Regions from separate parts of the Streptomyces sp. NBC_00038 genome, predicted to be linked through region 1. Evidence: riboswitches for the same ligand, from Rfam matches in the RefSeq annotation. Region 1 holds a riboswitch; each other region holds the start of a gene.

The links. Region 1 has a riboswitch for cyclic di-AMP ahead of OG219_RS40815 (LysM peptidoglycan-binding domain-containing M23 family metallopeptidase). Riboswitches for the same ligand answer to the same signal wherever they lie in the genome.
Region 2: another riboswitch for cyclic di-AMP. It lies ahead of OG219_RS07785 (C40 family peptidase); the one in region 1 lies ahead of OG219_RS40815 (LysM peptidoglycan-binding domain-containing M23 family metallopeptidase).
Region 3: another riboswitch for cyclic di-AMP. It lies ahead of OG219_RS29585 (NlpC/P60 family protein); the one in region 1 lies ahead of OG219_RS40815 (LysM peptidoglycan-binding domain-containing M23 family metallopeptidase).
Region 4: another riboswitch for cyclic di-AMP. It lies ahead of OG219_RS35795 (M23 family metallopeptidase); the one in region 1 lies ahead of OG219_RS40815 (LysM peptidoglycan-binding domain-containing M23 family metallopeptidase).

Annotation. Positions count from the first base shown of each region.
Region 1 covers NZ_JAPELQ010000001.1:9,115,632-9,123,421, reverse strand. Annotated here, with positions in the region: gene OG219_RS40835 (MBL fold metallo-hydrolase) at 1-659, opposite strand, end outside; gene OG219_RS40830 (Glu/Leu/Phe/Val dehydrogenase dimerization domain-containing protein) at 1,032-2,210, shown strand; gene OG219_RS40825 (TetR/AcrR family transcriptional regulator) at 2,294-2,914, shown strand; gene OG219_RS40820 (SGNH/GDSL hydrolase family protein) at 3,037-3,822, opposite strand; gene OG219_RS40815 (LysM peptidoglycan-binding domain-containing M23 family metallopeptidase) at 4,147-5,070, opposite strand; cyclic di-AMP (ydaO/yuaA leader) riboswitch at 5,075-5,232, opposite strand; gene OG219_RS40810 (alpha-galactosidase) at 5,533-7,602, opposite strand.
Region 2 covers NZ_JAPELQ010000001.1:1,671,422-1,679,211, forward strand. Annotated here, with positions in the region: gene OG219_RS07770 (hypothetical protein) at 97-450, shown strand; gene OG219_RS07775 (ATP-dependent Clp protease proteolytic subunit) at 584-1,219, shown strand; gene OG219_RS07780 (hypothetical protein) at 1,227-1,535, shown strand; cyclic di-AMP (ydaO/yuaA leader) riboswitch at 1,885-2,071, shown strand; gene OG219_RS07785 (C40 family peptidase) at 2,075-2,548, shown strand; gene OG219_RS07790 (DUF6328 family protein) at 2,639-3,157, shown strand; gene OG219_RS07795 (ATP-binding protein) at 3,222-3,680, opposite strand; gene OG219_RS07800 (helix-turn-helix transcriptional regulator) at 3,893-4,750, shown strand; gene OG219_RS07805 (DUF397 domain-containing protein) at 4,760-4,984, shown strand; gene OG219_RS07810 (8-amino-7-oxononanoate synthase) at 4,988-6,112, opposite strand; gene bioB (biotin synthase BioB) at 6,327-7,502, shown strand; gene OG219_RS07820 (adenosylmethionine--8-amino-7-oxononanoate transaminase) at 7,495-7,790, shown strand, end outside.
Region 3 covers NZ_JAPELQ010000001.1:6,494,235-6,502,024, forward strand. Annotated here, with positions in the region: gene OG219_RS29575 (hypothetical protein) at 1-202, shown strand, start outside; gene OG219_RS29580 (tellurite resistance/C4-dicarboxylate transporter family protein) at 180-1,133, opposite strand; gene OG219_RS29585 (NlpC/P60 family protein) at 1,538-2,686, opposite strand; cyclic di-AMP (ydaO/yuaA leader) riboswitch at 2,694-2,866, opposite strand; gene OG219_RS29590 (BTAD domain-containing putative transcriptional regulator) at 3,147-6,272, shown strand; gene OG219_RS29595 (ABC transporter permease) at 6,253-7,071, opposite strand; gene OG219_RS29600 (ATP-binding cassette domain-containing protein) at 7,068-7,790, opposite strand, start outside.
Region 4 covers NZ_JAPELQ010000001.1:7,930,908-7,938,697, forward strand. Annotated here, with positions in the region: gene OG219_RS35785 (pitrilysin family protein) at 1-253, shown strand, start outside; gene OG219_RS35790 (pitrilysin family protein) at 250-1,638, shown strand; cyclic di-AMP (ydaO/yuaA leader) riboswitch at 1,831-1,991, shown strand; gene OG219_RS35795 (M23 family metallopeptidase) at 2,004-2,768, shown strand; gene OG219_RS35800 (GntR family transcriptional regulator) at 2,981-3,676, shown strand; gene OG219_RS35805 (HPr family phosphocarrier protein) at 3,816-4,097, opposite strand; gene OG219_RS35810 (GNAT family N-acetyltransferase) at 4,304-7,741, shown strand.

The DNA.
Region 1 (7,790 bases):
AAGTGGCGGGCCGGGGTGGCCGTCAGGGTGATTCCCCCGACCTTCGTCGACTCGTTCCAGTCCAGCTCACGCAGCCGGTCCGCCGACACGCCCCAGTGCTCCAGGTGGGCGCCGACGCCGAGCGGCACCGCGAACAGCGTGTCCGAGTCGGCCAGGGCCTTGATCGTGGGCAGGTCGAGGTGGTCGTAGTGATCGTGCGAGATGACGACGACGTCGACCGGGCCGAGCGCGGCCAGTGGCAGCGGTACCGGATGCAGCCGCTTGGGTCCGGCGAAGTTGAACGGGGAACAGCGCTCTCCCCAGACCGGGTCGAAGAGCACCCGGTGTCCGTCGATCTCGGCGAGGACGCTGGAGTGCCCCATCCACGTGAGCCGCAGCCCGGTGGACGCGGGCCTGCCCAGGTCGGCGAGCGTCGTGGCATGCACCGGCACCGTGCCCTCCGGGGCGCGCAGGACACGCTCCTCCTTGCGGAAGAAGGTCTTCGCGACCTCGCGCATGGCACCGTCCGGCCGAGGGGTACCCTCCGGGTTCTTGAAGACACCGTCCGCGAAGTTCGGCGATCTGCGGATGCGCTCCAGGCGCTCACCCGCCGGATCCGCGCCGAAGGCGGCGGGCCGCAGCGCGCGGAGCCCGGAGCTCAGGGGACGGAAACCGGTCACAGTACCTCCAGGTGGAGTCAGTCAGGCTTTCATTATGGTCGCCGCCTCTGACAGCGCCGGGTCGGCCCTGTCACAGCACAATTTCCGTGACCCCATGGCCTGTATCTCCTCAACCCCACGGCGCCCGCTCTTCTTCCTGACCACGGGACGCGAGTTCCGGCGGCCCCGGGACGGACGTGCGTCCGCTCCACGGCGCCGGCTCGGCCCAGCCGCACCGGTTACTGACTGGCAGTTCAGTACGCGTACTGTGACCGTCCGGCCCCGTCCATCCGGCCGCCTTTGGAGACACCATGTACCGAGGCTCCGACACCCCCACGGCGGTGGGCCTCGCTGGTCGTCCAGCCCCTGACCGCCGTACCCCGAGGAGACCCCGTGACCGCCCCCCTGATGCTGCTCACCTGGACCGACCACGTCACCGGCCACCAGGGCTTCCTCGTGGTCGACCGGCTCGTACGAGGCGTCGCCAGTGGCGGACTGCGGATGCGGGCGGGCTGCACGCTGGACGAGGTCACGGGGCTCGCCCGGGGCATGACCATGAAAGAAGCCCTGCACTACAACCCCGAGGGCCGCTACATCCCGCTCGGCGGCGCCAAGGGCGGCATCGACTGCGATCCCCGGGACCCGGCGGCGTACGGCCTTCTGGTGCGCTACCTGCGTGCCATGCGCCCGTACATCGAGAGCTTCTGGACCACGGGCGAGGATCTCGGCCTCACCCAGGACCTGGTCGACCGGGCGGCCGAGGAGGCGGGGCTCGTCTCGTCCATCCAGGCCGTGTACCCGCTGCTCGACGACGAGGTGGCGGCCAGACGGCGGCTCGCGGACGCCTTCGCGGTCGAGGTGGACGGGATCGGGCTCGACGAACTGGTCGGCGGCTGCGGTGTCGCCGAGTCGGTGCTCGCGGCCCTGGATCGCGCCGGGGTGCCGTACGCGGGCACGCGCGTCGCCCTGCAGGGACTCGGCACCATGGGAGGAGCCACGGCTCGCTTCCTCACGCGCGCGGGGCTCACGGTAGTGGCCGTCGCCGACATCAAGGGCACGATCGCCAACCCTGCGGGCCTCGACGTCGACGCGCTGCTCGCGGCACGGGACGGGTACGGGACGGTCGACCGCTCGGCGCTGCGCCCGGCCGACCGTGAACTGCCGGGCGAGGCCTGGCTGTCCGCCGACGCGGAGGTGCTGGTGCCCGCGGCGGTCTCGTACGCGATCGACACCGTGAACCAGCGCCGGATCACCGCCCGCTGGGTCGTCGAGGCGGCCAACATGCCGGTTCTGGCGGAGGCGGAGGAACTGCTCGCGGCGCGCGGGGTCACCGTTCTGCCGGACGTCGTGGTCAACTCCGGGACGAACGCCTGGTGGTGGTGGACGCTGTTCGGCGACATCGGCGCGGACGCGGACGAGGCGTTCGCGTACACACGGCGCTCCATGCGCGCCCTCATCGACCAGACGTTGGCCCGCGCGGAGGCCGACGGGACCACACCGCGGGCCGCCGCGCACGCCATTGTCGCCGACCGGCTGCCGGCGATCGCGGAGCGGTTCGGCTGGTACGGATGACGGCGGGGACCACCGGCACGACCAGCGCGAACCATGGTGCCCCGGCTCCAACACCGCCTCTGGCGAGGGATTAGGGTTGACGCGTGGCGAGAGTGCGTTTGAACGTGGCGGAGCGGCGTGAGGAGTTGCTGCGCGCCGCCGTCGAACAGATCGAGGCGCGCGGTGTGGCGGCGGTACGGATCGCCGACGTGGCCTCGGCACTCGGAGTGAGCAACGCACTGGTGCTGTACCACTTCTCGACCAAGGAGAAGCTGGTCGCCGAGGCGTTCACGTTCGCGGCCGAGGACGATCTCGCCCATCTGCGCAAGCTGCTCGGCCGTCGTACGTCGGCGCTGCGACGGTTGCGGGCCGCGGTGCGCTGGTACGCGCCGACCGGGCAGGCCAAGGGATGGCGGCTGTGGATCGAGGGCTGGGCGGCCGCACTGCGCGAGCCCGCGCTGCGGGAGGTCACGTGCTACCTGGACAAGCAGTGGAAGGCCGCGATCATCGAGGTGATCGCGGAGGGAGTGGCCGCGGGCGAGTTCCGTTGCCCTGATCCCACCGGCACGGCCCTACGGCTCACGGCGCTGCTCGACGGGCTCGCCGTGCAGATGACGTCGTACGACGGTGCCGTGTCGCGGGCGCGGACCCACGAATGGGTGGACGAGGCGCTCGCGCGCGAACTGGGCCTTGAGCGGGAGGCGTTGACGGCGGCGGTGCGCTGAGGCGCGTACCTGAAGGGGTCTCCTCCGGAACGGCGAAACGTCGAGGGGTGGTTCGTGGTGCCGGGTCCCGGCACCACGAACCACCCCTCGCTCAGCCGCCGAGCCCGGCGCCGGACCTCGCTTCAGGCCACGGCGTCGATCCACGTCTTGATGTCGTCCGGCGAGAGCGTCCCCTTGGCCGCCACATGATCCCCGGAGGACTCGCCGCGCAGGCGACGCCCGATCCACGGGACCAGGTACTCACGCGCCCAGAGGATGTTGTCGCGCCTGGCCTCGAGAGTGCCGCGGGGCGGGAGGGGCGGCCACGGCTGGTCCGGGTCGGCCGGTACTTCGAGGCCGAGGACCTGGCCGGCCCGGAGCGCGACGCGGGTGTGGCCCTCGGGTGACAGGTGCAGGCGGTCGCCGTCCCAGGCGCGGCGGTCCTGAATCGTCTTCAGGGACCACAGGTCGAGGACGTGGCAGCCGTACCGGTCGGCGATGGCCCGGATGTGCCCGTTGTACGTGGCGATCTTGCCGCGCATGTGTTTCAGCACGGGCACGCCACGGGTGTCGAAGCCGGTCGTCACCATGACGGTGCCGACATGGGAGGTGAGGTCGGCGACCGCGCGCTCGAAACGCTCCGCGACCTCGTCGGGGTCGACGCCTGGCCGGATGATGTCGTTGCCGCCCGCACAGAAGGAGACCAGGTCGGGCGCGAGCTCCTTCGCCCGCGAGAGCTGGTCCTCGACGATCTGGTCGAGCAGTTTGCCGCGCACGGCGAGATTGGTGTAGTTGAAGTCGCCCTCGGGCTGCCGGTCCGCGAGAAGTACCGCGAACCGGTCGGCCCAGCCGACAAAGGCCCCGTCGGGCCCGGGGTCGCCGACGCCCTCGGTGAAGCTGTCCCCCACCGCCACGTACGACCCGATCACTGATCTGTTGACACTCTTCGAATCGTCTGCCACAACGACCCATGATTCACCTTCGGGTGTGAGCTACGCGACCGTAGGAAGGGGTTGACGGGTGGTGAGATAAGCCACTCATAAAGTCTGGGTCAAGCTCGGAATAAGGGCCTTTCAGGGGTGGTTGAACAGCCGCCACACCTGGAGTTGCCCGTTGTTCCACCACTGGACCGTGGAACCGTCCGACAGGGCCCCGATCGTGAATCCAAAGGAACGCGGCGCGTCGACCACGACACACCGAAGGCCGGACCCCGGGGATCGTGGGGTCCGGCCTTCGGAGATGAGGGAGAGGCGTCAGCCGACGGTGACACCGTGCGAGCGCAGGTACGCGACCGGGTCCACGTCCGAGCCGTAGTCCGGCGTGGTGCGGATCTCGAAGTGCAGGTGCGGTCCGGTGACATTGCCGGTAGCGCCGGAGAGGCCGATCTGCTGCCCCTCGGTCACGGTCTGGCCCGCCGAGACGGAGAGGGAGGACATGTGGGCGTACTGCGAGTACTGGCCGTCGGCGTGCTGGATGACGACCTGATTGCCGTACGCGCCGCCCCAGCCCGCCGAGACGACGGTGCCCGCGGCGATGGACTTGATGGTGGTGCCGGTCGGGACCACGAAGTCCACGCCGGTGTGGTAGCCACTGGACCACATGCTGCCCGCGGTCTTGTAGGCGGTGCCGACGGTGGCGCCCTCGACCGGCATGGTGTAGCCGGAGCTGCTGGCGGTGTCGGTGGCCGGGGCCGTGGTCTCGGCGGTCGTCTTGGTGGACGACTCGGAGGACTTGGACGACTCGGCGGACGACTGCGACTTGGCGGACGACTCAGCAGAGGAGCTCGACGCGGCCTTCTTGCCGATCGTCAGCTTCAGGCCGGGGTGGATCAGAGCCGGGTCCTCGCCGACGGCCTTGCGGTTGTCCGAGTACAGCTTCTTCCAGCCGCCGCTGACACTCTGGTCGGTGGCGATCTTCGAAAGAGAGTCGCCCGCCTTTACCGCGTAGGTCTTCGTCGCGGTCTTCTTGGCGGCGGCCGGAGCAGAAGCGGCGGCCTTTTCCAAAGCCGTCGCGGCCTTTTCCTGAGTGGAGGAAACCGTGGCCGTCGGAGTAGCCGCATGGGCGCCGGTGGCTCCCATCAGCGGCAGCGCGAGCGCGGCGCCACCCGTTCCGGCAACGGCGATCGAGCGCGTGAAACGCTGGGACTTGGGACGGCGGTGCTTACCCTTCGCGGGCATGACGAATTCCTCTCCGGCGCCTGCGAGGTGAGCTGTCGGGTGCGGGCTGGAGATGCCCGGCCGCGTGGCTGCGCGGCTATACCCCTAGCCCGTTCCGGAGACCGGAACAGGCGTCGTACCTGTGGGTCCCCCGCTCCTGCCACATACGGGTGAGTGCGGATTCCGGGCGGCGGCAGGATTGGGCGTCCGTCCGGATTGAGGGCGAACGTAAGCGAAATGAGAGCGCGTCGACAACCATGTGCGCTTTCTGTGGACGTCACCCTCTTGATCCTTGCCGGAATTCCCGTCACCCTCTGTGGACAGATGACCTTTCCGCCCTCTCAAATAGCCCGGGAATTCGGGCGGGTTGACAAAAAGGGGTCGCAACACATCGTCACGAATATGACGCTGCTCACGCACGTCGGCCCACGGCACCTTATTCCAGGGCCAGTTGGAATGAAGCAGCTAATTCGGACAGAACAGTCACATGCGACGCAGGCGGATAACCGTCGCATCGAGATCCCCGCGCAGCCCCGTCCGCACCCCGTGATGCAGCAGCACCGCACCCCGGTGCACTTCGCCCGTTTCGCAGCACTCGTACGCTTGTGTCGGGTCGAGTCCGCGCAGTCGGAGCGGCGCGACCGGCTCACCGTGGCGCTGGGCCTGGAGCCAGGCGAGGACGACGGTCTCGTCGCCATGGACGTACTGCACCGCACTCAGCCCGCCCTCCGGGGGCCGCAGCCGATAGAGGTCGCCGCGCTGCACGACGGGCCGGATCTCCTTGTACAGCTCCACCCAGTCCCGCGCCTCGGCAAGCTCCTGCTCACTCCACTCGCTCAGGTCGCCGCCGACGCCGAGCACCCCCGCCATCGCGCTCACGAACCGGAAGCGCAGCGAGCTGACCCGCCCGTTGAGCTGCGTGTTCGGGCTGTCCGTGACCCAGGCGGCCATGATCCGGGCCGGGTGGATCTGACTGAAGCCGTCCTGGATCGCGAGCCGGTCGAGCGGGTCGGTGTTGTCGGAGGTCCACACCTGGTCCGTACGGGCCAGGACACCCAGGTCGATACGGCCGCCACCGCCCGAGCAGGACTCGAACGCGACACCGGGGTGCGCGGCCCGCAGCCGGTCGAGAAGGCCGTACAGGGCCTCCACGTGCGCCACCCACAGCTTCTGCGGAAAGCGCTCGCCCGGCCAACCCGCGTCCGTGAAACAACGATTGAAGTCCCACTTCACATAGTCGATGGGAGCACTGGATAGCAGTCCGTGGAGCTGCTCCCACAGGTACTCCTGGACGTCCTGGCGCGCGAGATTCAGTACGAGCTGATTGCGGTACTCCGTCCTGGTTCGCCCCTGCTGGAACTGCACCCATTCGGGGTGCGCGCGGTACAGCTCGCTGTCCGGATTGACCATTTCCGGCTCGACCCAGATGCCGAACCGCATGCCCAGCGCGTGTACGTCCTCGGCCAGCGGCTTCAGACCGGCCGGGAAGCGGTCCGGATTGGGCGTCCAGTCACCGAGCCCCGCGCGGTCGCTGGTGCGCGCCCCGAACCAGCCGTCGTCGACCACGAACAGCTCGACGCCCATGGCCGCGGCCCGCCGCGCGAGCTTGCGCTGCTGATCCTCCGAGATACCGAAGCCGGTGGCCTCCCAGGAGTTGTAGAGCACGGGCCGGTCCTGCTCCGCGTCCGGGATGACATACGTACGCTGGTACGCGTGCCAGGCGCGGCTCGCCCCGCCGAAGCCGCCGTCGCTCCAGAGCCCCGCGAAGACCGGCGTCGTGAACGACTCCCCCGGCTCCAGGCGCAGCAGCCCCGAGTCGTCGTACCCGGCGCCGCCGGTGATCTGCACGCGCGCGTCCGGGAGTTGGGCCACGGAGATCCGCCAGGAACCCGACCAGCCGAGCGCGCACCCGTACACCTCGCCGCTCTCCTCGGTCGCCTCGCTGTCGAGCGCGACCCACGGCAGGTGCTGGTGCCCGGTGTGCCCGCGCCGACTGCCGATGACCTTCTCGCCGTAGGTGAGGTGCGATCGCACGAGCCGGGACTCGGCCGCCCACCGCCCGTGCAGCTGGGACAACCGCCAGCCGTCACGCTCGGGCAGTGTCCAGGTCGCGGAGTCGGCGCGCAGCAGCTCCAGTGCGGGCCCCGCGTTGACGAGGCTCACCCGGCGCTCGACCACATCGCCGCGCATCCGGTAGTGGAGGGTGATGCCGAGCCCGGAGTCGGAGAAGCGCAGCCGCAGCTCGTCCCCGTCCGTCTCGTACTCCTCGAAGCGCCACTCGGTCCCGCGCCGCTCGTCCGTCCGTACCGACAGGGCGGGGCGTGCGAAGCGGGGGCCGCCCTCGACGGGGTACTCCTCGCGGCCGTCGAGCGGGGACTCGAACGGCCAGTACTGGGGTGCGGGCAGGGCGGCGAGCGCCTCGGCGTCGGTGAGCGTGATGCGCGGGCCCCAGTGGAGATGCAGTAGCTCGTCGAGTTCGGTGAGCCGCAGTGCGTAACTGCTCGTCGGTCCCGAGAGAAGCCAGGTACGACCGTCCGCGCCGATCTCCGCCATCAGTCCCCCACAGATACGAACAGGTGCGATCAGGTACCAACATCATCACGCGCTCCAGGCCCTGGAAGCAACGCCTCCGCACCTGGGAAGACGGCGCCTGTGGACAACTCATTGCCCCAGGTACCCATGTCGTATCGTCGATAGCGCAACGTCCGTCGGCGGGCGACGCCGAGCAGCGCCGACGGTTT
Region 2 (7,790 bases), 7.4 Mb from region 1:
GCGGACGATCTCATTCAGCTCCGCCGAAAAGGATTCGTCCCTACGATCAAGTCTCCGCCTCCGGGGGGAGGCGTGCATGACAACGAGGAGGGGACCTTGTCCGAACTTTCCAGACGGTCACTGCTGGGGTACTCGGGGACCGCGGCGGCCGGAGCCGTGCTTGCCTCCAGCGGGACGGCACAGGCCGCGGCGGCTGAAGCAACGGAGACCGCCGACGCCGCGACGGTCACCTTCCCCAGCGACACGGAGTTCAGCGGAACGACACTTCTCCCGGTCGGCGACTACGTGGGCCAGATCAAGCTGAGTTTCAGCGTCGGGTTCTCCGAAGCTCCGACAGCGAACACCATCACCCCCCTGGAAATAGCGAACGCCCTCAACGAACTGGCCGCGTCTCGCGGTTGGCCCACCATCACGTTCTACGGCACGCCCGCCCCGGCCCCTCTCAACTGACACTCGCCTCACCCCGAGAGTCCCCGTGGAGCACCTCGCTCCACGGGGATTTTCGCTGTCAGCGAGCATCCCTCGACGACATCCGTACGTCCTGTACATTTTTTACAGACGCGATGCCGAGGAGGCGCAAGCCATGAACCGCCCGTCCGCCCGCCATGTCCTGCCCGAGTTCAGCGAACGCACCAGCGCGGGGCACCGGACCCTGGACCCGTACTCGAAGCTCCTCGACGAGCGGATCGTGTTCCTCGGGACACCGGTCGACGACACGTCCGCGAACGACGTGATGGCTCAGTTCATGCACCTGGAGTACCTGGCGCCGGACCGGGACATCTCGCTGTACATCAACTCCCCCGGCGGCTCGCTCAGCGCGATGACGGCCGTCTACGACACGATGCAGTTCGTCACCTGCGAGGTGGAGACCGTCTGCCTCGGCCAGGCCGCCTCGGCCGCCGCCGTGCTGCTGGCGGGCGGCACGCCGGGCAAGCGGTTCGCGCTGCCGGGTGCCCGCGTGCTGATCCACCAGCCGTCGTTTCCCGAGCCGATCCAGGGGCAGGCTTCTGATCTGGCCATCCAGGCCGAGGAGTTGACGCGTACTCGGAGGATGCTGGAGGAGATGCTCGTGCGGCACACAGGCCAGAGTCCGGAGCGGGTCGCCGCGGACATCGAGCGGGACAAGATCCTCGACGCGCCTGCGGCACTGGCGTACGGACTGATTGACGGGATCATCCCGAGCCGCAAGGCTTCTCGCCCCACACCCGGCGCGAGGTGAGCGGCCGATGCTCCCACCCGAACTGCCCCCGCTGCCCGCACTGACGCGCGCGGAAGCCGAGTTGATCGACCGTTACCTGGACGTGGTCGACCTGCTCGGCCGCATCAACCCGGCCCGCCCCGGGGACACCTACCGAGGTCTGCGAGCGGCTCAGGCGCTGGTCGCCAAGGCGACGGCACTGCGGGACGCCCTCGCGCTGATGCACCAGCGCGGCGAGAGCGAGGTGCACGCTCCGACCCTGGCACAGGCCCTGCGTGTCCTCGACGGCGAGCGGCGGGCCGCCCGCGTCACCCTGCCGCCCGGTTCCGACAGCTGACGCCCTCCCACCCGGGCCCCCGCACACGCCGACCCGTCGGAGCGTCCGGCCCGGGTTTCAAACGCACCAGATGGTGTACCCCCGGATGGCGTAGACACCCATCCTTCCAAGAGCGCGCAGAAGTTGCGCAACGCGCGTAGCGCGATTGCGTACTTGAAGCCCTTCGTTGCTGGTACGGGCGTCGTCGGCCTGCTGGACACTCGCTCGAACGGCGGGGTGTCCACCCGAACGGGTGAGTGGTGAGTAACCCCACAAACCACCGATTCCGCTCGGATTTTCCGACATCAATGCGTGAAGATCCCTTCCGACGACAAGCCCCCGCCACACCGGCGGGGCGGTCCGGGTCGGACGCCGAGTCCTGCCGCCTCCCGGATGACCGGTCGACAGATGTGCATCGGCAGGAGTGGAGGACCCAGCACGACGGGCCGCCGGAGAGATCCGGGCGGTCCTTGGGGTGAAGCCGCAGTAAGCGGCCGGGCTACTTCGCCAGCCCGAATCCGACAGGTCATCCTTCACAGGCGGCTGACGAAGGGTTGCGCATGACTGCGCTCAATCGTGTCCCGTCGCTGTGGACGAGGGCCGGTACGGCCTCGGCTCTCACCATCGCCGCCGTGGGCGGCAGCCTCGTGGTCCCCGGCGTCGCATCCGACGCCGAAGCGGCCACCCTGGCGACGAAGGCACTTCAGGTCGCGGCTTCCAAGAAGGGCTCCCCGTACAAGTACGGCGCCGCTGGGCCGCGCCGTTTCGACTGCTCCGGGCTCACGCTCTACTCGTACAAGAAGGCGGGCAAGAAGCTGCCTCGTACGGCCGCGGCGCAGTACAACAAGACCAACCATGTCTCCGCCTCGAAACGCAAGGCCGGAGACCTCGTGTTCTTCCACTCGGGCCGGAGCGTGTACCACGTCGGCATCTACGCCGGGAAGGGAAAGATCTGGCACTCCCCGAAGTCCGGGGAGGTAGTGAAGCTCCAGAAGATCTGGACGAAGAGCGTCTGGTACGGCCGAGTGAGCTGACCCGTTCCGTGGGGGCGACGGCGCGCGCCGTCGCCCCCACGGAACGTGCGGCAGGGCGTGAAACACGGTCGAACCGGTTACTCGTCCACCATGGTGGAACAACGTCCCCGCACGGAACGCGACGAGAAACCTCTTGAGCGCGCCGACCGCAATTTCGCCGAGCTCCTCCAGGAGCTGCGGGTCACCCAGACCGGCGTGCAGATCCTCTTCGCCTTTCTGCTGACCCTGGCCTTCACCCAGCGCTTCCCTTCGCTGGACACGACGCAGCGCGCCACGTACGTGACCACGCTCCTGCTCGCGTTCCTGGCCGCCGCCCTGTTCACTGCGCCGGCCGCCCTGCACCGGTCGCTGTTCCAGCAGAACGTCAAACCCGCCATCGTGCGGGTCTCCTCCTGGCTGACCCACGTCGGCCTGTACGTGCTGATGCTGGCGTTCACCGGATCGGTGCTCCTCGTCGTCGACGTGACGGTGGGGCGCGGCGCCGGGATCGCCGCGGGCGCGGGCACTCTGGCCGTCTGTCTGGCTCTGTGGACCGCCCTGCCCTGGCTGGTGCAGCGCCATGTCACGTCCGCAGAGGGGCGAGGAGAGGAATCGGACCCAGCGACGTGAGCGTGCTGCCAGTTGTGCTGCGCGGTGCCTTCGGACGCGCCGCGCAGCGCAACTGGACCGGGACTCAGGGCTCTTGCGGACCCCCGGCCGTCACCGGCTCGACCGGTGCCGTCCAGGGCAGTTCGATGGAGATGGTCTTGCCGCCTTCGCGGGTGGGCCGGACGGTGAGTCTGCCGCCGCACTCCGCGGTCAGCCAACGGATGATCACCATGCCGCGTCCGTTGTCCTGCTGGACGGCTGCGGGCAGTCGTTTGGGAAAGCGTGGGTGGCTGTCGGTGACGCCGAGGCGCAGGTGTTCGTCCCGGTCGAGGCGGACGTCCACTCTGAAGGTGGGCGACTGCCCGAAAGTGTGCTGGACGGCGTTGGTGGCTAGTTCGGACACGATCAGGCGTACGGTGTCGGCGACTTCGGAGTCACCCGGCAGGCCCCATTCGGCCAGCACTTCGGCGACGAATTTCCGGGCCGCGGAGACCGAGGCTGGATCGCTCGGCAGAGTGACGGATGCTTCCTGATGGTCTGCCATGGCGCGGTCGTCCCTTTCCCACGGGACCGGGGTCCGACACGGAGCGGATGGTTCGAGTACGGTCCCGGACTGGTGCTTCGCGCCAGACTGCCATTACCTGGCCGGTCACGGGTGCGATCCACCGAGATATGCATATATCTGTCGCTCGAAGCGGTGAACTCTGCGACGGAGGACCGTATTTGGGCGGCTCGGAAGGAGTAAGGAGTACGGCCATGCAGTACGGTCCCGCGGTACGCCGCCGCAAGCTCGGTGCAGAACTGCGCGCTCTGCGCGTGGGTGCGGCTCTCACGAGCGGGGAGGCGGCCCGTCTCCTCGGCTGGCACCAGTCGAAGGTGAGCCGGATCGAGACCGGCACGAGTGGGGTCAAGCCCGCGGACGTGGAGCGGCTCCTGGACGCCTACGCCGTCGACGAGCCCGAGTTACGGGACCTGCTGGTCGTGCTGGCGGGCGCGGAGGGCAACGGGCGGCACCACTGGTGGCACGCCTACCGCGGTGTCCTGCCGCCGACGTACCGCGACTTCATCAGTCTGGAGTCGCAGGCCAGCGGAATGCGCACGCTGGAGACGTCCGTGGTGCCGGGGTTGCTGCAGACACCCGAGTACGCCCGTGCGGTGACGCGGGCCGCCGTAGGGGGACTTGAGGACGCCAAGCTCGACGCGCTCGTCGAGGTGCGCCTTGCCCGGCAGGACGTGCTGCGTTCGAATCCGCCGCTGGAACTGAGTGCGGTCCTGGACGAAGCGGTGCTGCGACGGGACGTTGGCGGGCCGGAGGTCATGGCACGCCAGCTGCACCGGTTACGGGAGGCCGCCACCCTGCCTCAAGTGCGGCTTCAGGTACTGCCGTTCGCCGCCGGGGCGCACATCGGAGTCACCGGGCCTTTCGTTATCTTCTCATTTCCGAACACTTCTGATCTGGATGTGGTTGTTCTCGACCACTTGACGAGTAGCCTCTATCTCGAACGGAAAGAAGACCTAGAGGCCTACAGCGAGGCCTTCAACGCCCTTCAGATCCAAGCCCTTTCGCCCGAGGACTCATTGGATTACATCGCCGGGTTAGGTGACGGCGCGTAAGGAGGCACCATGTCTGCACTGCCTCGGTACGTACCTTCCAGTACTTCGCTGCACGATGTGCGCTGGCTGTGCAGCAGTCGCAGTACGGGAATGAACAACTGCGTCGAGACGGCACGACCGGGTCCAGGACCCTGGTCCGGACTCGTGGCCGTCCGCGACTCCAAGAACACCGCAGGTCCCGCCCTGCTGTTCACCCCTGCCACCTGGGAGGGATTCATCGCCGGACTGAGCTGAGCATCATCGGGTTGCGCTGATCACCCGTACCGCGTGCTCGATCTGTGCGTCGGTGAGGTCCGCGCGAGCGGTCAGCCTCAGTCGGGAGATGCCGTCGGGCACCGACGGGGGGCGGAAGCAGCCGACGGCGAGTCCCGCCTCGCGGCAGTCGGCGGCCCACCGCACGGCCCGTTCGGGGGACGGCGCGCGCACGGAGACGACGGCGGCGTCCGGTCGTACCGCTTCCAGGCCCTCGGCCGTCAGGCGGCTGTGCAGCGCCGTGGCCACCGCGCGGGCCCGTTCGGCACGCTCCGGTTCGCGGCGCAGCAGCCGCAGCGCCGCGAGGGCCGCGCCCGCCGCCGCGGGCGCGAGACCGGTGTCGAAGATGAACGTGCGCGCCGCGTTGACCAGGTGGTCGATGACGGGTGCGGGCCCGAGGACGGCACCGCCCTGGCTGCCCAGCGACTTGGACAAGGTGACCGTCACGACGACGTCCGGGTCGCCCGCGAGGCCCGCCGCCTGCGGAGCGCCCCGGCCGCCGTCGCCGAGGACGCCGAGCCCATGTGCGTCGTCGACGACGATCCCGGCGCCGAACGCCCGGCAGGCGGCGGCAAGACCGGCCAGCGGCGCCGCGTCCCCGTCCACCGAGAACACCGTGTCGGAGACGGCGACGGCGGGCCCCCTGTGGGTGCTGAGCGCCTTGCGCACGGCGTCGGGGTCGGCGTGCGCGACGACCTGCGTGGTGCCCCGGGCCAGCCGGCAGCCGTCGATCAGCGAGGCGTGGTTGCCCGCGTCCGAGACGACGAGGGAGCCGTGCGGCGCGAGCGCGGTGACGGCGGCGAGGTTGGCCGCGTATCCGGAGGAGAAGACGAGCGCGGACTCGAAGCCGCAGAAGCCGGCCAGCTCGCGTTCGAGTTCGCCGTGCAGTTCGGTCGTGCCGGTGACGAGCCGGGATCCGGTGGCACCGCCGCCCCACGTTCTCGCGGCTGCCGCGGCGGCTTCGGTGATCTCCGGATGGCGGGCGAGACCGAGGTAGTCGTTGCTCGCGAGATCGAGGAGCGGGGAGTCCGCGGGCCGCGGGCGAAGGGTGCGTACGAGTCCGGCCCGGCGGCGCGCCTGCGCCTGCTCGTCGATCCAGCCGAACGCCATGGGTCCTCCAGACCGTGGTTACTAATGTGGGGCGGGCGGTGCTTGGGCGCACTGGTTTCCGCGGCCGGCGCACGCACTGGTTTTTGTAGGCAGTGCACAGACCCTAGCGGCCGCCCCAGCCACCCAGGGTGTGGCAATACCCACACGTCGAACCGTCTCTCTTGTGCAAACTCTCCTTGGCCGCAAGCGGTCGCATACGCCAGGATCGGACCTCATGGACCTGCTGAACACGCTGGTGGACAAGGGGCTTCGGCGCGAGCTGCCGACCCGCGAAGAAGCTCTGGCCGTGCTGGCCACCTCCGACGACGACGTGCTCGACGTGGTGGCCGCGGCCGGAAAGGTGCGCCGGCACTGGTTCGGCCGACGGGTGAAACTCAACTATCTCGTCAATCTCAAGTCGGGCCTGTGTCCCGAGGACTGCTCGTACTGCTCGCAGCGGCTGGGGTCGAAGGCCGGGATCCTCAAGTACACCTGGCTCAAGCCGGAGGAGGCCTCCAAGGCAGCGGCGGCGGGCCTGGCCGGGGGCGCCAAGCGGGTCTGCCTGGTGGCCAGCGGACGTGGTCCGACGGACCGTGACGTGGACCGGGTCTCCGACACGATCAAGGCCATCAAGGACGGGAACGAGAACGTCGAGGTCTGCGCCTGCCTCGGCCTGCTGAACGACGGGCAGGCGGAGCGGCTGCGCGAGGCGGGCGCGGACGCCTACAACCACAACCTGAACACGTCCGAGGGGACGTACGGGGACATCACGACCACGCACACGTACGCCGACCGGGTGGACACCGTCCAGAAGGCGCACGCGGCCGGCCTGTCCGCCTGCTCCGGTCTGATCGCCGGCATGGGCGAGAGCGACGAGGACCTGGTCGACGTCGTCTACGCACTCCGCGCGCTCGACCCAGACTCCGTTCCGGTGAACTTCCTGATCCCCTTCGAGGGCACCCCGCTCGCCAAAGAGTGGAACCTGACGCCTCAGCGGTGTCTGCGGATCCTGGCGATGGTCCGGTTCGTCTGCCCGGACGTCGAGGTCCGCATCGCGGGCGGCCGTGAGGTCCATCTCCGCACGATGCAGCCGCTGGCCCTGCACCTCGCCAACTCGATCTTCCTCGGCGACTACCTCACCAGCGAGGGCCAGGCCGGCAAGGCCGACCTGGACATGATCGCGGACGCCGGGTTCGAGGTGGAGGGCGCGGGCGAGGTGACGCTGCCGGAGCACCGGGTTGCCGAGGGTGGGGGCTGCGGCTCGCACGAGGGCGGCGGCGGGTGCGGTTCCGCTTCCGCCTCCACGCCCGCTCCCGCTTCCGCTCCCGCGGAAACGCCTGCCGAGGCGCGTACGGATCTCGTGGCCGTACGCCGCCGGGGTGCCGGAACGGATCTCGCGCCCAATGCCTGATCTGCCCGTGGCCGGGTCCGTGCGCGAGCTGCTGGATCTCGACCGGCGGCATGTGTGGCATCCGTACGGGCCGATGCCCGGCCGGCAGGAACCGCTCGTCGTGGAATCGGCGAGCGGGGTACGGCTGCGCATGGCGGACGGCTCGGGCGAGCTGATCGACGGCATGTCGTCCTGGTGGTCGGCCATCCACGGCTACAACCACCCGGTACTCAACGACGCCGCGCGCGACCAGCTGGAACGCATGAGCCATGTCATGTTCGGCGGGCTCACCCACGAGCCCGCCGTACG
Region 3 (7,790 bases), 2.6 Mb from region 1:
GGGCGTCGTGCTGGTCGGCCTCAACCAGGCGGACGACCAGACGGTCAACAACATCAAGATCGGTGTGAAGCTGGCGCTGCTGATAGTGATCCTGGGGCTCGTCTACGTGAAGCGCGACGACGAGAAGGTGGACAAGGGCCTCTTCGGGCTCGTCGGGCTGCTGACCACGACGGACATCTTCATCGCGGTGCTGTGGACCTGACGGCTCCGGCTGCCACCACCAGCCACACCGCCACCGAGATCCACAGCAGTACCTCACCCAGCCCCTTGAGCCAGTCGACATCGAGGGCGGTGGAGACCGACAGGGTCGCCGCCGCCGTCATCCCCATCGGGAACACGGTCGCCCAGCGCCGCGCGTCGTAGCGCAGGCGCGGCCGGACCAGTTCCGCGGCGACCAGGACGCAGTACCAGGCGAGATCGAGGACGAGCAGGGCGACGGTGACGGCGCGCAGGACGCCGTTGTCGTCGTCGTTCCACAGGTAGGCGTTCACGTGGTGTGCCGCGACGAGTTCGGCACCGGCCAGCGCCGAGATCGCGAGCGCGCCGCCCGCGACCCACTGGTCCCCGGCGCCCGTGGCCACCTCCCTGATGTCGAAGTGCGCGAACGCCACCGCGTACAGCACGATCCCGAGCCAGAACAGCACCAGCGCGGTGTGCGCGAGCCAGTCCGCGCCCAGCGCCGCGGCGAGCGTGGCCCCCAGCACGGCCAGGCCCTGTGTCGCCACGCACACGAGGAACACCCCTCCCGGCATACGACGCTTCCAGTGCCGTACGACGACGAAGAGCAGCACCGGACACAGCACGGCCGACAGCGCAAGCAGCGCCTCGGCGACCTCCTGCCACCCCAGCGCGGACAGCCGCGTACCGAGGACGGTCGTCGCCGCGACAGCGGTGAGCCCGGCGGGCGTGCCCGCCTCCGCCGCCCAGCGCGTCCGCTCCCGCACCAGCCGTACGACGAAGTCCGCGGCGAGCGCGAGCCAGGCGACGGCCGCCAGCGCCAGCGCGATACGGGACAGCGTCTCGTAGCCGGTCAGATGCCACCCGACCGAGATGATGCCGGTCGCCATGACGGCGGCACCGGCGGCGGGCGGCCGCTCGGCCCACCACGCGCGGAGCTGGGGGATGGCTGGCATGGCTGGCATGGGCCCGATGCTAGGGATCTCCGGACGGGTGGCCCGCGGGGCACGCGCGCGGGGGATGAAAACGTGGGGCACGCGTGCGTGGGGGATGGCGCACGCGCTTGTTTGGGGTGGGTGGGGCGTGAAAGCCGTGGAGTGCGCCCACGCGCGGGGTGAAGTGCCCGGCGCCTGCGTATTGCAGGACCACGCTCCGCGCGTGCCTATCAGGACCCACACACCCCGGCGCGTGCGTATCAGGATCTCGCGCCTCGCGCCTCGCGCGGAGCGCGAACGCGCAGGGCGTGACAGCCGCCTGGCGTGCCTCGCCCGAAACGGCCGCGAGGCACGCCCCGTAGTGCACGAAAACGTGCCCCACGCGTGCGTGCCCCGCGAAAAGGGTGTCCGGGTGGTGCGTTGCGTTACGCCGGGCGTACCACGCTGTGGATCGCCGACTCGCCGTCGTAGTAGATCGATTCCTCGCGGACGTACGCGCCCGGCTTCGGGGCGTGGATCATCATGCCGTTGCCGATGTAGAGGCCGACGTGGCTGACGTCGTCGTAGAAGAAGACGAGGTCGCCGGGCTGGGCGTCGGAGAGGGCGACGGTCGTGCCGGCGTTCACCTGGTCGTAGGTGACGCGCGGGAGTGTGACGCCGGCGGCCTTCCAGGCGGCCTGGGTGAGGCCCGAGCAGTCGTACGAGCCGGGGCCGGTGGCGCCCCAGACGTACGGCTTGCCGACCTGGGCACGGGCGAAGGCGATGGCCTTGGCCGCCTTCGTGGCGTACGAGGAGTCGGTGGTGGTGGTCGTGCCGGTCGTGGCGCTCGACGACGTCTCCTGGGCGGCCGCCTTCGCCGCGGCCTCGGCAGCGGCCTGCTGCTGCGCCAGTTCCGCCGCCTTGCGCTCGGCCTCCTTGCGCTGCTCCTCCTCGATCGCCGCGAGCCGCGCCTTCTCCTCGGCGGTCAGCTGCGAGAGCAGTTCGCGCGCCGAGGCGAGCTTCTGCTGGACGTCGGCCTTGGACGTCTTGAGGGCGGTCTGCGAGGTGGTCAGCGTCTCCAGGCTCTGGGAGGCCTCCGTGCGCTTCTCGGTGGCGGCGGCCTGCTCCGTGACGTAGTCGTCGACGGCCGCCTTCTGGCGGGTGGTCAGCCGGTCCATCAGCTGGGTCTGGTCGAAGTAGTCCTGCGGGTTGTCGGCCAGCAGGAGACTCGCGGTGTCGGGGGCGGCGGCCCCGGTGCGGTACTGCGCCGCGGCGAACGAACCCAGCTCCTCACGCGCGGTGTTGAGCTTCTCCGTGCGCTTGGCGACGTCGTCGAGAAGGGTGTCGACCTGCTTGCGCTGCTTGGAGGTCTTCTCCTTGGCCGCGTTGTACTTGTCGGTGGCCGACTCCGCCTGCCGATAGAGGTCGTCAACCTTCTTCTCGACCTCTTCGAGGCTCGGCTTGGGCTCCTCCGAGGGCGCGGCGGTCGCCGTCTGGGAGAGCAGAGCCACCGAGGTGAGGGCCGCGGTTGCGAGCGCGGGGGGCCGTATGCCCGCCACGCGCGTACCCGAGAGCCATTTGCGATGCGACGCCAAGGGAGGCGACTCCTTCCATCATCCGCCTACCGAGTTAGCTGTCGGGTTCGGGCGGGTGGTTCGGAAGGGTTGCCCTACGGTCCCTGCCCGACAAGGCAGTTGGACCGATTCACCCCAAGGTCGGTTGGGTCCCCGGCTCCAGCTGCCATGAAGGCGCGCCGGACTCGGCGGAGGCTACCGCGGCCCGGCGACGTTCGCCGGTGGGGGTCGGGCGGCCTGGTCAGCACGCTAGCCAACTCGTGTGGCCCTTGTGAAGGTTGATGTTCGATATGCCCGATACATTTTCGTGACCTTAGTCATGAGCTTCGTCACCCGGGGTCGATTTGGAATGGTCTGCGGTGAGTTGTCCGAAGCGGTCGGAGCGACCGCAGCAGCCGCCCGCGATGCGGAAGTTCGGCCCGCGTGGGGAGTTCGGCCCGCGCCGGAGCCCCCGGCGGCCGGGCCTGGCTAATCTGCACGGATGACCACCGACCTGACCCTGCTGCCGCGTGTCGCCTATCGCGGGCAGGAGGTCACCGCGCCCCGGCTCCGAGGTCTCCTCGCGCTGCTCGCGGGCGACCTGCGCACGGGTTGCAGCACCGAGCGGCTGGTGGCAGGGCTGTGGCCGGAGGAGTTGCCGGAGCGGCCGGGAAAGGCGGTACAGGTCCTGGTGTCCAGGGCGCGGGCGCAGCTGGGCGCCGACGTCCTCATCAGCACGCCGACCGGATACCGGCTCACACTCGCCGAGGAGCAGGTCGACAGCTCCGCCCTACTGCTGTACGCCGCCGCGAGCGCGGACCGGGCCAGGGCCGGGGACCACGCGGGATCGCTGGCCGCGGCCGAGGCCGGGCTCGCGCTGTGGGAGGGCACCCCTGACGAGGCCGGCGACACCGACGACCCTGTAGCCGCGCTGCGCACCGAGCGCGCCCCCGTCCGCGGCACGCTCGTACGCGCGCAGGCGCTCGCACTCGCCCGCCTCGGCCGGCACGCGGAGGCGGCCGGACAGCTGGCCGCGGCCGCCGCGGAGCATCCGCGCGACGAGGAGGTGCTCGCCGAGCGGCTGCGCGGCGAGGCGGCCACGGCGGGCCCGTCCGCCGCGCTGATGCGGTACGAGGCGTACCGCCGTGAACTGCGCGACGAGCTCGGCACGGATCCGGGCGCCGGACTCAAGGCCGTACAACAGGAGCTGCTGCGCGGCGAGGCGCCCGTCGCCAGGCACGGCGTGCCGCACGAGCCGAACCCGCTGCTCGGCCGGGACGAGGACATCGCGGCGGTGGAGCGGCTGCTCCGCGCCTCCCGCGCCGTCACCGTCGTCGGCCCCGGCGGTCTCGGCAAGACCCGGCTCGCGCACGCCGTCAGCCGCCGGGCCGAGCAGCGCGTGGTGTATTTCGTGCCGCTCGCCGGCGTCACCGCGGGCGCGGACGTGGCCGCGGAGGTGGCCTCCGCGCTCGGCGCGGGCGAGGGACGGCCCGGCGCACTCAGTGGTCACGACCCGGTGTCCGGCATCCTCGGCGTGCTCGGCTCCGGGTCCGCGCTCCTCGTCCTCGACAACTGCGAGCAGGTCGTCGCCGGTGCCGCCGACCTCGTACAGGCCCTGGTCTCGTCCTCCAAGGACCTGCGGGTGCTCGCCACCAGCCGGGCCCCGCTGGGCCTCACCTCGGAGGCGGTGTACGCGCTGCCGGAGCTCGGGCTCGGCACCTCCGTCGAGCTGTTCACACAGCGGGCCCGGGCCGCCCGGCCCGGCGTGGAGCTGCCGCCGGACGCGGTGGCCGAGCTGTGCCGCCACCTCGACGGGCTGCCGCTCGCCGTGGAGCTGGCCGCCGCGCGGGTACGGGTCCTCTCGGTGCCGGAGATCGCCCGCCGCCTCGGCGACCGGTTCGCGCTGCTGCGCGGCGGGGCCCGGGACGCGCCGGAGCGCCACCGCACACTGCACGCGGTCGTGGACTGGAGCTGGAACCTGCTCGACGAGGACGCCAGGGCGGCGCTGCGCACCCTGTCCGTCTTCCCCGGCGGCTTCTCCGGCGAGGCGGCGGAGCAGGTCCTCGGCGAGGACGCGCTGCTTCTCCTGGAGCAGCTGGCCGATCAGTCGCTGCTCACCGTCGCCGACACCGCGGCCGGCGTGCGGTTCAGAATGCTGGAGACCGTACGGGAGTTCAGTGCGGCCCGGTGTGCGGAGGCGGGCGAGGACGAGGAGGCCGTCGACCGGTTCCTCGCCTGGGCGCGGGACTTCGGGGTCACGTACCACGACTGGTTCTTCGGCTCGGAACCGCTGACCGCCTGGGAGCAGATCAGAGCCGAGCAGGACAACCTCGTGCTGGCCCTGCGACACGCCCTGGCCCGTACGGACTGCCCCACCCTCGCCGCCCTCACCGCCGTCCTGGCCGCCGCCTGGTCCATCGGCTCCAGCTACCCCCGCCTCGCCGCCCTCGCCGCGGACACAGGCCCGCCCCTGTCGCACTACCACCCCGAGCCCGAATACGTCGAAGTCGCCCGCGCCGCCGCGGTGTTGTCCACGGGAAGCCTGTTCATGGGCGAAGGCCCGCGCGCCGTACGCCAACTCGTCACCCTCCGGCGGCTGCCCCCAGCCCCGCCGGACACCCTGGTGCGGGCCATCGCGGCAGTGCTCAGCGCGATCCCCGAGATGTCGCCTCCCGACTACGAGGTGTTGCGGGATCTCTGCGAGAGCGAGCAGCCGCTGCTCGCCGGCATCGCCGAGTGCGTCGCCACGTACGTCTGGGAGCACGAGCACGACATCGAGCGCGCGCTCGCCTCGGCTCGCCGGAGCGTTGCCGCACTGGAGCCCGTCGACAACCCGTTCCTGCAGGTCATGGGCCGTGCCCGGCTGGGCGAGCTGTGCCTGCGGACGGAGCAGGGCGCGGCCGCGTACACGCACCTCCAGGCGGCGCTGAAGGCGCTGCCGCGGCTCGGCGACGAGCACGACTCCATCGGCGTCCGCGGGGGCCTCGCCCTCGCCTGTCTGCAGCGCGGCGACCCCGACGAGGCCGAGTACTGGCTGCGGCAGGCGGAGTGCGACAACCCGGAACAGGACGCCTCCGAAAGCCCCGGCCTCGGCGCCCGCGCCGAGATCGCGCTCGCCCGCGGACTGACGGAGGTCGGGCTCGGCCTGTGGCGCGGCGCCGTGGAGTGGATACCCGCGGCCTCGATGGACTACGACGACGACCCCTTCTACGAGAGGTGGACGCTGCAGCTCCGGTCGGCGGCGGTGACGGCGCACGCGCACGCCGGCCGGCTCGAACTCGTCGCGGAGGTGGTCGACCGGCTGCGGCAGCGGATGCGCACCCTGCTCGCCGGCCCGGCCCGATCGCCCATGGAACTCCCCGTGTTCGGGACGGGGTTGCACGCCCTCGGCATGGCGGGGCTGGTGTCCGGCGACCCCTCCGCCGTACGGATGATCGCGCTGGCCGAACGGCTGTGGGTGCTGCGCGATTTCCAGCCGACGATGTCGGCGACCCGTGCGCGGCAGGCGGCCGAGGATGCCGACAGGGCGGCGTACGCCGACGCGGTGTCGGAGTACGCCGCCCTGGGGCGCGACGAGTTGCGGGAGGCGGCCCGCGCTGCCATGGCGGTTACTTCGGGTCGCGGTTGAACTGTGATGTCGACCAGCGGTAGCCGAGCACGGTGAGGCCGACGCACCAGGCGAGCGCGATCCACCCGTTGTTGCCGATCTCGGTACCGAGCAGCAGGCCGCGCAGGGTCTCGATGGTCGGGGTGAAGGGCTGGTACTCGGCGATCGGCTGGAACCAGCCCGGCATCGTGTCGGCCGGAGTGAAGGCGCTCGAAATGAGCGGGAGGAGGATCAGGGGCGTCGCCATGTTGCTGGCGGCCTCGGGGTTGGGGCTGGCCATGCCCATCCCGACCGCGATCCAGGTGAGTGCCAGGGCGAACAGCGCGAGCAGTCCGAATGCCGCCAGCCACTCCACGGCCGTGGCGTCGGTGGACCGGAAGCCGATGGCCACGGCGACGGCGCCGACGAGGACCAGGCTGGCGAGCACCTGCAGCACGCTGCCGACGACGTGCCCGATGATTACGGAGGCGCGGTGGATCGCCATCGTACGGAAGCGGGCCATGAGGCCCTCGGTCATGTCCATGGAGACGGAGACCGCGGCTCCGATGACGGTGCTGCCGATGGTCATCACCAGAAGACCCGGGACGAGATAGGCGATGTAGTCGGAGCGGTCGGCGCCACCGCCACCGATGCCCGCGCTCATCACGCCGCCGAAGACGTAGACGAAGAGCAGCAGCAGCATGATCGGCGTGAGCAGCAGGTTCAGCGTCATGGATGGGTAGCGCCGGACGTGCAGGAGGTTGCGGCGCAGCATCGTGTTCGAGTCGCGGACGGCGAGGGAGATCCGGCTCGGGCGGGCGGGAGCAAGGGCGGCGCTCATCGGACGGTCTCCTTGGGCTGGTTGGGGACGGTGGTCGTGCCGGTCAGGGCGAAGAAGACGTCGTCGAGGTCGGGGGTGTGCACGGTCAGCTCGTCGGCCTCGACCCCGGCGGAGTCGAGCCAGTCGAGGATGGCGCGCAGTTCGCGCTGGGTGCCGTCGCTGGGGATGCTCAAGGAGAGCGACTCGTCGTCGCGGGTGGCCTCGCGCAGGGCGGAGGCAGCGGACTGGTAGGCGGTCGGGTCGGTGAAACGGAGCCGGACGTGTCCGCCTGGGATGAGCCGCTTCAGCTCTTCGGCGGTGCCCTCCGCGGCGATCTTGCCGTTGTTCAATACCGCGATGCGGTCGGCGAGTTCGTCGGCCTCGTCCAGGTACTGGGTGGTGAGGAAGACGGTGACGCCGTCGGAGACCAGCTCGCGGATGATGCCCCACATGTTGTGGCGGCTGCGGGGGTCGAGGCCGGTGGTCGGCTCGTCGAGGAAGATGATCCGCGGGTTGCCGACGAGGGTCATGGCGAGGTCGAGGCGGCGCTTCATGCCGCCGGAGTAGGTGGAGGCGGGCTTCTTGGCGGCCTCGGTGAGGTCGAAGCGTTCCAGGAGTTCGGCGGCGGTGCGGCGGCCCTCGCTCTTGGACAGGTGGTGGAGGTCCGCCATGAGGAGCATGTTCTCCTCGCCGGTGATCAGGCCGTCGACGGCGGAGAACTGGCCGGTGACACCGATCGC
Region 4 (7,790 bases), 1.2 Mb from region 1:
CCAGTTGGAGCGCGAGTGGCTGGACCGGCTCGGCACGGTCGCGGGCCGCGCCGACGAACTGTGCCGGTACGCCGTCCTGTTCGGCGACCCGCAGCTCGCCCTGACCGCCGTGCAGCGCGTCCTCGACATCACCGCCGAGGAGGTCCAGGAGGTCGCCAAGTCCCGCCTGCGCCCCGACAACCGCGCGGTACTCGTCTACGAACCGATCGCCGCTGAAGACGCTGAAGACACCGACGAGGAGGCGGCGAAGTGACCGAGCTCGCCACCATGGAGTTCCACCCCCAGCCGCAGGCCGGCGAGGCCAGGCCGTGGGCCTTTCCCGCACCCGAGCGAGGCACCCTGGGCAACGGCCTGACCGTGCTGCGCTGCCACCGCCCCGGCCAGCAGGTCGTCGCCGTGGAGGTGCTGCTCGCCGCGCCGCTGGAGGCCGAGCCCGCGGGCCTCGACGGCATCGCCACGATCATGGCGCGGGCCTTCTCCGAGGGCACCGACAAGCTCTCCGCCGAGGAGTTCGCGGCCGAGCTGGAGCGCTGCGGCGCCACGCTCGACGCGTACGCCGACCACCCCGGCGTACGCCTGTCGCTCGAAGTCCCCGTCTCACGCCTCCCGAAGGCCCTCGATCTGCTCGCCGACGCCCTGAGGGCACCGGCGTTCGCGGACAGCGAGGTCGAGCGGCTGGTGCGCAACCGGCTGGACGAGATCCCGCACGAGACCGCCAACCCGGCCCGCCGCGCCGCGAAGGAGCTCTCCAAGGAGCTGTTCCCGGCCACGTCGCGCATGTCGCGCCCGCGCCAGGGCACCGAGGAGACGGTCGAGGCGATCGACTCGGGGGCCGTACGCGCCTTCTACGAGAAGCACGTACGCCCCGCCACGGCCACCACCGTGATCGTCGGCGACCTCACCGGAGTCGACGTCGACGCGCTGCTCGCCGACACGCTCGGCTCCTGGACCGGTTCGTCCGCCGAGCCGCGCCCGGTGCCGCCGGTGACCGCCGACGACACCGGCCGGGTCGTCATCGTGGACCGTCCCGGCGCCGTCCAGACGCAGCTGCTCATCGGCCGTGTCGGCGCCGACCGGCACGACCGCGTCTGGCCCGCCCAGGTGCTCGGCACGTACTGCCTCGGTGGCACCCTCACCTCGCGCCTGGACCGCGTCCTGCGCGAGGAGAAGGGCTACACCTACGGTGTGCGGGCGTTCGGCCAGGTCCTGCGCTCCGCCCCGGACGGCTCGGGCATCGCGATGCTCGCCATCAGCGGCTCCGTGGACACCCCGAACACGGGCCCGGCGCTCGACGACCTCTGGAAGGTGCTGCGCACCCTCGCCGCGGAGGGCCTGACGGACGCCGAGCGCGACATCGCCGTACAGAACCTGGTGGGTGTGGCGCCCCTCAAGTTCGAGACGGCGGCGGCCGTCGCGGGCACGCTGGCCGACCAGGTCGAGCAGCATCTGCCCGACGACTACCAGGCGACGCTGTATCAGCAGCTCGCCGCCACGGGCACCGTGGAGGCCACCGCGGCCGCCGTGAGCGCCTTCCCGGTGGACCGCCTGGTGACCGTCCTGGTGGGCGACGCCGCGACGATCGAGGAGCCCGTCAAGGCCCTCGGAATCGGTGAAGTGAGCGTCGTTCCGGCGGAGTAGGACAGCAGTGCCCTTGGGGGCCCAGGAGACCACGGAGTCTCCTGGGCCCCCATTTGTCCGTATTGATAGAGAGGTTGCCTGTCTGCCCTGTGGCATGCGCTACAAAAGCCGTGATCCGTTTGTCGATTGAAAGATGTCCCGTTTAGCGTCGGTCCGGCTGTTCGTCAGGCAGTGCGCCGCACCCGCGGCACCGGACAGCCATCGCTTAGTCCCCGTACGGCGCGAGCCAGGGGAGCCGGGGACCCACACGCAGTCCCTGGGGTGAATCGGACGCCCTCCCCGGAGGTGGTCCGTAGGAGACCTTCCTGCTCCGAACCCGTCAGCTAACCCGGTAGGCGAGAAGGAAGGAAAGGATCAGCCCCTCCATGGCGTTCACCTGTGGCACAGGGAAGCACCGTCGCCCGAGCCGCGTGCAGCGCACGACCACGAACGCCATCGGCGTCGCGGCGCTCACCACCACCGGTGTCCTCGGCTCCCTGGCCGCCCCGGCGCTCGCCGCGGACAACTCCGTCGAGCAGACCGGCCTGACCCAGGCCGTCGAGATCGGTGACACGATCGCCGACCAGATCGACGCGCAGGCCGCGGCCCAGCAGCACGCCGCCGACGAGGCAGCCGCACAGAAGAAGGCCGACGAGGCCGCGAGGAAGAAGGCCGCGGAGAAGGCCAAGGAGGAGCGCGAGGCCAAGGAGCGCGCCGCCCGCGAGGCCGAGCGCAAGCGCCTCAACACCTTCGTCCCGCCGGTCACCGGCTCGTACATCTCCACCGGCTACAAGACCGGCGGCAGCCTCTGGTCCTCCGGCAGCCACACCGGCATCGACTTCCACGCCGCGTCCGGCACCTCGGTCCACGCGGTCGGCTCCGGCACCGTCGTCGAGGCCGGCTGGGGCGGCGCCTACGGCAACAACATCGTCATCAAGATGAACGACGGCACGTACACGCAGTACGGCCACCTGTCGTCCATCGGCGTCTCCGTGGGCCAGACGGTCACCCCGGGCCGGCAGATAGGCCTCTCCGGGTCCACCGGCAACACCACAGGGCCGCACCTCCACTTCGAGGCCCGGACGACCGCCGAGTACGGCTCGGACATCGACCCCGTCGCGTACCTCCGCTCGCACGACGTGAACATCTGACGCCGCTCCGGCGTGAACGTCTGATCACTCGCGTACGTACTTCACAAGGCCCCGGCTCGCACGAGCCGGGGCCTTGTCGTTTCGAACCGCTTCCTGTCCAAAAAATATCCATGGATTCCGGCCCGCCATCGGAAATTCCGAGTCTCTGCAATAGAGTCACTGAACAAGCGTCAATCGACGGCGTTTCACGGGGATTAAAGCGGAGGTCCGGTATGCGTGTTCCTGCGCACTCGGTATGCACAGCGATCCGCGACGACATCGTCGCGGGTGTCTACGAGCGCGGCAGCCGGCTCACCGAGGAACTGCTCGCGCGCCGCTACGGAGTCTCGCGCGTCCCTGTGCGCGAGGCCCTGCGCACGCTGGAGGCAGAGGGCTTCGTCGTCACCCGGCGGCACGCGGGCGCGTGCGTCGCGGAGCCGACCGAGCAGGAGGCCGGGGACCTGCTCGAGATGCGCATGCTCCTTGAGCCGCTGGGCGCCGCCCGGGCCGCGCAGCGCCGCACCGAGGCCCACCTCAAGGTGCTCCGAGGCCTGGTCAGACTGGGTCAGGAGCGGGCCAGGAGGGGCAACAGCGAGGATCTGCGCTCGCTGGGCGGCTGGTTCCACGAGACCCTCGCGCAGGCCTCCGGAAGCACCGCGCTGACCTCGACACTCGCCCAGCTGCGGCACAAGATCGCCTGGATGTACGCGGTCGAGGCGCCGGCCAACCCCGCGGAATCCTGGGCGGAGCACGGCGGGATCGTGGACGCCGTGGCGCGCGGCGACAGTGAGCGGGCGCGGGCGATCACGGCCCTGCACACCGAACGGGCGACGGCCGCGCACCGGCTCCGCTTTCCCGGCGCGGGGGATCGCCCGGACCGTGTGAGGACTTCGCAACATCCCGTAAACATGACGGGCCTGCGGCATTAACAAGAGCGCCGTATACAAAGAGGAGTAATTCGCGGGAGATTATTTATGCTGCCCGCACAATGGAATTGCGAAGGGCCCACCCGATAATTCGGGTGGGCCCTTGCCGGTGTTTTGGAGCGATGAAAACCGCCACTGCACCTCAGACGGTCTCGGGAAGCTCCTCGAGCCCCTCGGCGACCAGCTTCGCCAGACGGTCCAGGGCGACGTCCGCGCCCTCGGCGTCGGACGCGAGGACGATCTCCTCGCCGCCCGTGGCCCCCAGGCCGAGGACCGCGAGCATGGAGGCCGCGTTGACGGGGTTGCCGTCAGCCTTGGCGATCGTCACGGGGACGCCGGAGGCCGTGGCCGCCCGGACGAAGATGGAGGCGGGGCGGGCGTGGAGGCCCTCGGCCCAGCCGACGTTGACGCGGCGCTCAGCCATGTGATGCTGCCCTTCAGGTGGCTCAAGTTGTCTAGACCAGTGTCCCATATCGTGAAGCGCGTCCGGAGCGGGTGCATTCGGTGACAAACCGTCTGTTGCCGTCTGCCGCCGTCCCGGACCCCGTTGTCGGATCCCGGCCTGGATCCGACTTCGGTCCCCCAAGACTGCCTCGCGCCGTTGTCGTACGCGAGCCGTACTGTGGGCGCATGGACAACTCGTCGGACCGGCACGAGTACCCCTCCCACTGGGAGGCGGACGTGGTGCTGCGCGACGGCGGTACGGCACGCATCAGGCCCATCACCGTCGACGACGCCGAGCGCCTGGTCAGCTTCTACCAGCAGGTCTCCGACGAGTCGAAGTACTACCGCTTCTTCGCGCCGTATCCGCGCCTGTCCGCGAAGGACGTTCACCGCTTCACGCACCACGACTTTGTGGACCGGGTGGGACTCGCGGCCACGGTGGGCGGCGAGTTCATCGCCACCGTACGCTACGACCGCATCAACGCCGACGGCCTGCCCGCCTCCGCGCCCGCCGACGAGGCCGAGGTCGCCTTCCTCGTCCAGGACGCCCACCAGGGGCGCGGCGTCGCCTCCGCCCTCCTCGAACACATCGCGGCCGTGGCTCGCGAGCGGGACATCCGCCGGTTCGCCGCCGAGGTACTGCCGGCCAACAACAAGATGATCAAGGTGTTCACGGACGCCGGGTACCAGCAGAAGCGGCACTTCGAGGACGGCGTCGTACGCCTGGAGTTCGACCTCGAACCCACCGACAGGTCGCTCGCCGTGCAGCGTGCACGGGAGCAGCGCGCCGAGGCCCGGTCCGTGCACCGGCTGCTCGCACCCGGCTCGGTCGCCGTCATCGGCGCCGGCCGCACGCCCGGCGGCGTGGGCCGCAGTGTCCTCACGAACCTCCGCGAGGCCGGCTTCACGGGGCGGCTGTACGCCGTGAACAGCGCGGTCCAGGAGAGCGAGATCGACGGAGTGCCCGCCTACCGATCCATCGGTGACATCGGCGAGCCCGTCGACCTCGCGGTCGTCGCCGTGGCGGCGCCGTACGTCCCCGAGGTCGTCGCGGAGTGCGGTGACCACGGCGTGCAGGGGCTCGTGGTCGTGTCGGCGGGGTACGCCGAGAGCGGCGCCGAAGGGCGGGAACGCCAGCGCGAACTCGTCCGCCAGGCCCGCACGTACGGCATGCGCATCATCGGCCCCAATGCCTTCGGGGTCATCAACACCTCTCCCGACGTGCGGCTCAACGCCTCGCTCGCGCCGGAGATGCCCCGGCCCGGACGGATAGGCCTGTTCGCCCAGTCGGGCGCGATCGGGATCGCCCTGCTCTCCCGCCTGCACCGGCGGGGCGGCGGCGTCACCGGCACCACCGGCGTGTCGACCTTCGTCTCCTCCGGGAACCGGGCGGACGTGTCCGGCAACGACGTACTCCAGTACTGGTACGACGATCCGGACACCGACGTCGCCCTGATGTACCTCGAATCCATCGGCAACCCGCGCAAGTTCACCCGGCTCGCCCGGCGGACGGCCGCGGTGAAGCCGCTGGTCGTGGTGCAGGGAACCCGGCACGCCGCCGCTCCGCAGGGGCATGCCGTACGGGCCACGCGGTTGCCGCACGCCACCGTGTCCGCGTTGCTGCGGCAGGCCGGGGTGATCCGGGTGGACACGATCACCGAGCTCGTCGATGCGGGGCTTCTGCTGGCACGCCAGCCGCTTCCTCCCGGGCCCCGGGTGGGGATCCTCGGGAACTCGGAGTCGCTGGGGCTGCTCACTTACGACGCGTGTCTCGCCGAAGGGCTTCGGCCGTTGCCGCCGCTGGATCTGACGACGGGGGCGTCGGCGGAGGACTTCCGGGGTGCGCTGTCGCAGGCCCTTGCCGATGACGGCTGCGACGCCGTTGTGGTCACCGCCATCCCGGCGGTGGGGGAGACCGGCGCTCAGGACGCGGCCCTGGCCGAAGCGCTACTCGCTGCCTCCGCCTCGGCTCCGGCCAAGCCGGTGCTCGTCGTGCACGTCGAGCTCGGTGGGCTCGCCGAAGCGCTGTCGGCGGCTGCCAGCACCGCACCACCTGCCGCTGCCACGGCACCCGGAGCTGTGGGCGGTGCCTACCGTCCCCCACTCTCGGCTTCGCACGAGCGGGGGGACCCCGATCGCTCTCCGGAACGCCTGCCCACCGCCGAAGCTGACGGCTCGCAGGCTGCGGGAGCGGAGCGCCAGCGCGCCGCGGGAGCGGACCGCCCGTCTGCGGTGGGAGCCGCCCGCCCACACGCGGCGGAAGTGGAGCGCCTGCCAGCGGGGCGCGAGCCTGTCGCCGGAGCGGAGCGGCTGCCTGCCGTAGGAGCCGACCCCTCGCAGGCGGCGGGAGCGCAACATCCGCAGGCAGGGCGCGCCCCTGCTGCGGGAGCGGACCGCCCGCCTGCCGGGGGAGCCGACCGCCCGTATGCTGCGGAAGCGCAGCGCCCGCAGGCGGAGCGCGAGCCCGTCGCGGGAGCCGAGCGCTCGCTCACCACCGGAGCGAGCCGCTCGCACGCAGCGGAAGCGCAGCGCCCGCAGTCCGCGCACGTGCCTGTCGCGGGAGCCGACCGCCCGCAGACCGCGCACGCGCCCGTCGCGGGAGCCGACCACCCGCAGACCACACACCCACCCGCCGCAGGAGCCGACCGCCCGCTCGCCCCGGAAGCCGCGCAGCCACCCGCTGCCCGAGCGGACCGCCCGGCAGACGCAGAAGCCGCGCAGTCGACCACCACCGAACCGCCCCCACCCGACTCCCGCCTCATCCCCGCCTACCCCGCCGCCGAACGTGCTGTCCGGGCCCTCGCCGAAGCTGTGAAGTACGGCCAGTGGCGGCGGGATGCCGCTGAGCCCGGTCGGGTGCCGGAGTATGAGGACATCGACGAGAAGGGTGCCGCCGGGCAGATCGACGCTCTCCTTGCGCAGGAAGAGGGCGGGGAGGGGCTGACCCTCGGCACGGAGGAGACCCGTGAGCTGCTCGGGCGGTACGGCATCGACGTACGGCCTGCCCTGCCCGCTCCGACACCGGACGACGCGGCGCGGGCCGCACGCGAGCTCGGCTACCCGGTGGCCCTCAAGACCACCGCCCCGCACCTGCGGCACCGCGCCGACCTGGGCGGCGTACGGCTCGATCTGGCGGACGAGCAGCAACTGCGGCGGGCGTACGCGGAGTTGACCGAGCTGTTCGGGAAGCCGGCCGAGCTGCGGCCGGTCGTGCAGGCCATGGCGCCGCGCGGGGTCGACACCGTCGTACGGGCCGTCATCGACCCGGCGGCCGGAGCGGTGCTGTCGTTCGGGCTGGCCGGGGCCGCCTCGGAGCTGCTCGGGGACACCGCGCACCGGCTGATTCCGGTCACCGACCGGGACGCGGCCTCGCTGGTCCGGTCGATCCGGACGGCGCCACTCCTCTTCGGCTGGCGCGGCTCCGACCCGGTCGACACGGCGGCCCTCGAAGAGCTGATGCTGCGCCTCTCGCGGCTGGTCGACGATCACCCGGAGGTCGTCGCGGTCGCTCTGGAGCCCGTGGTCGTCGCCACGCACGGCCTGAGCGCGCTCGGCGCCACCGTGCGGCTGGACCGCGCTCCCGTCCGCGACGACCTAGGCCCGCGGACGCTCCCCGTCTACTGATCTCCTTCGGACGGGAAACCGATCTCCGTCAGGCGGACCTTCCGAGCGG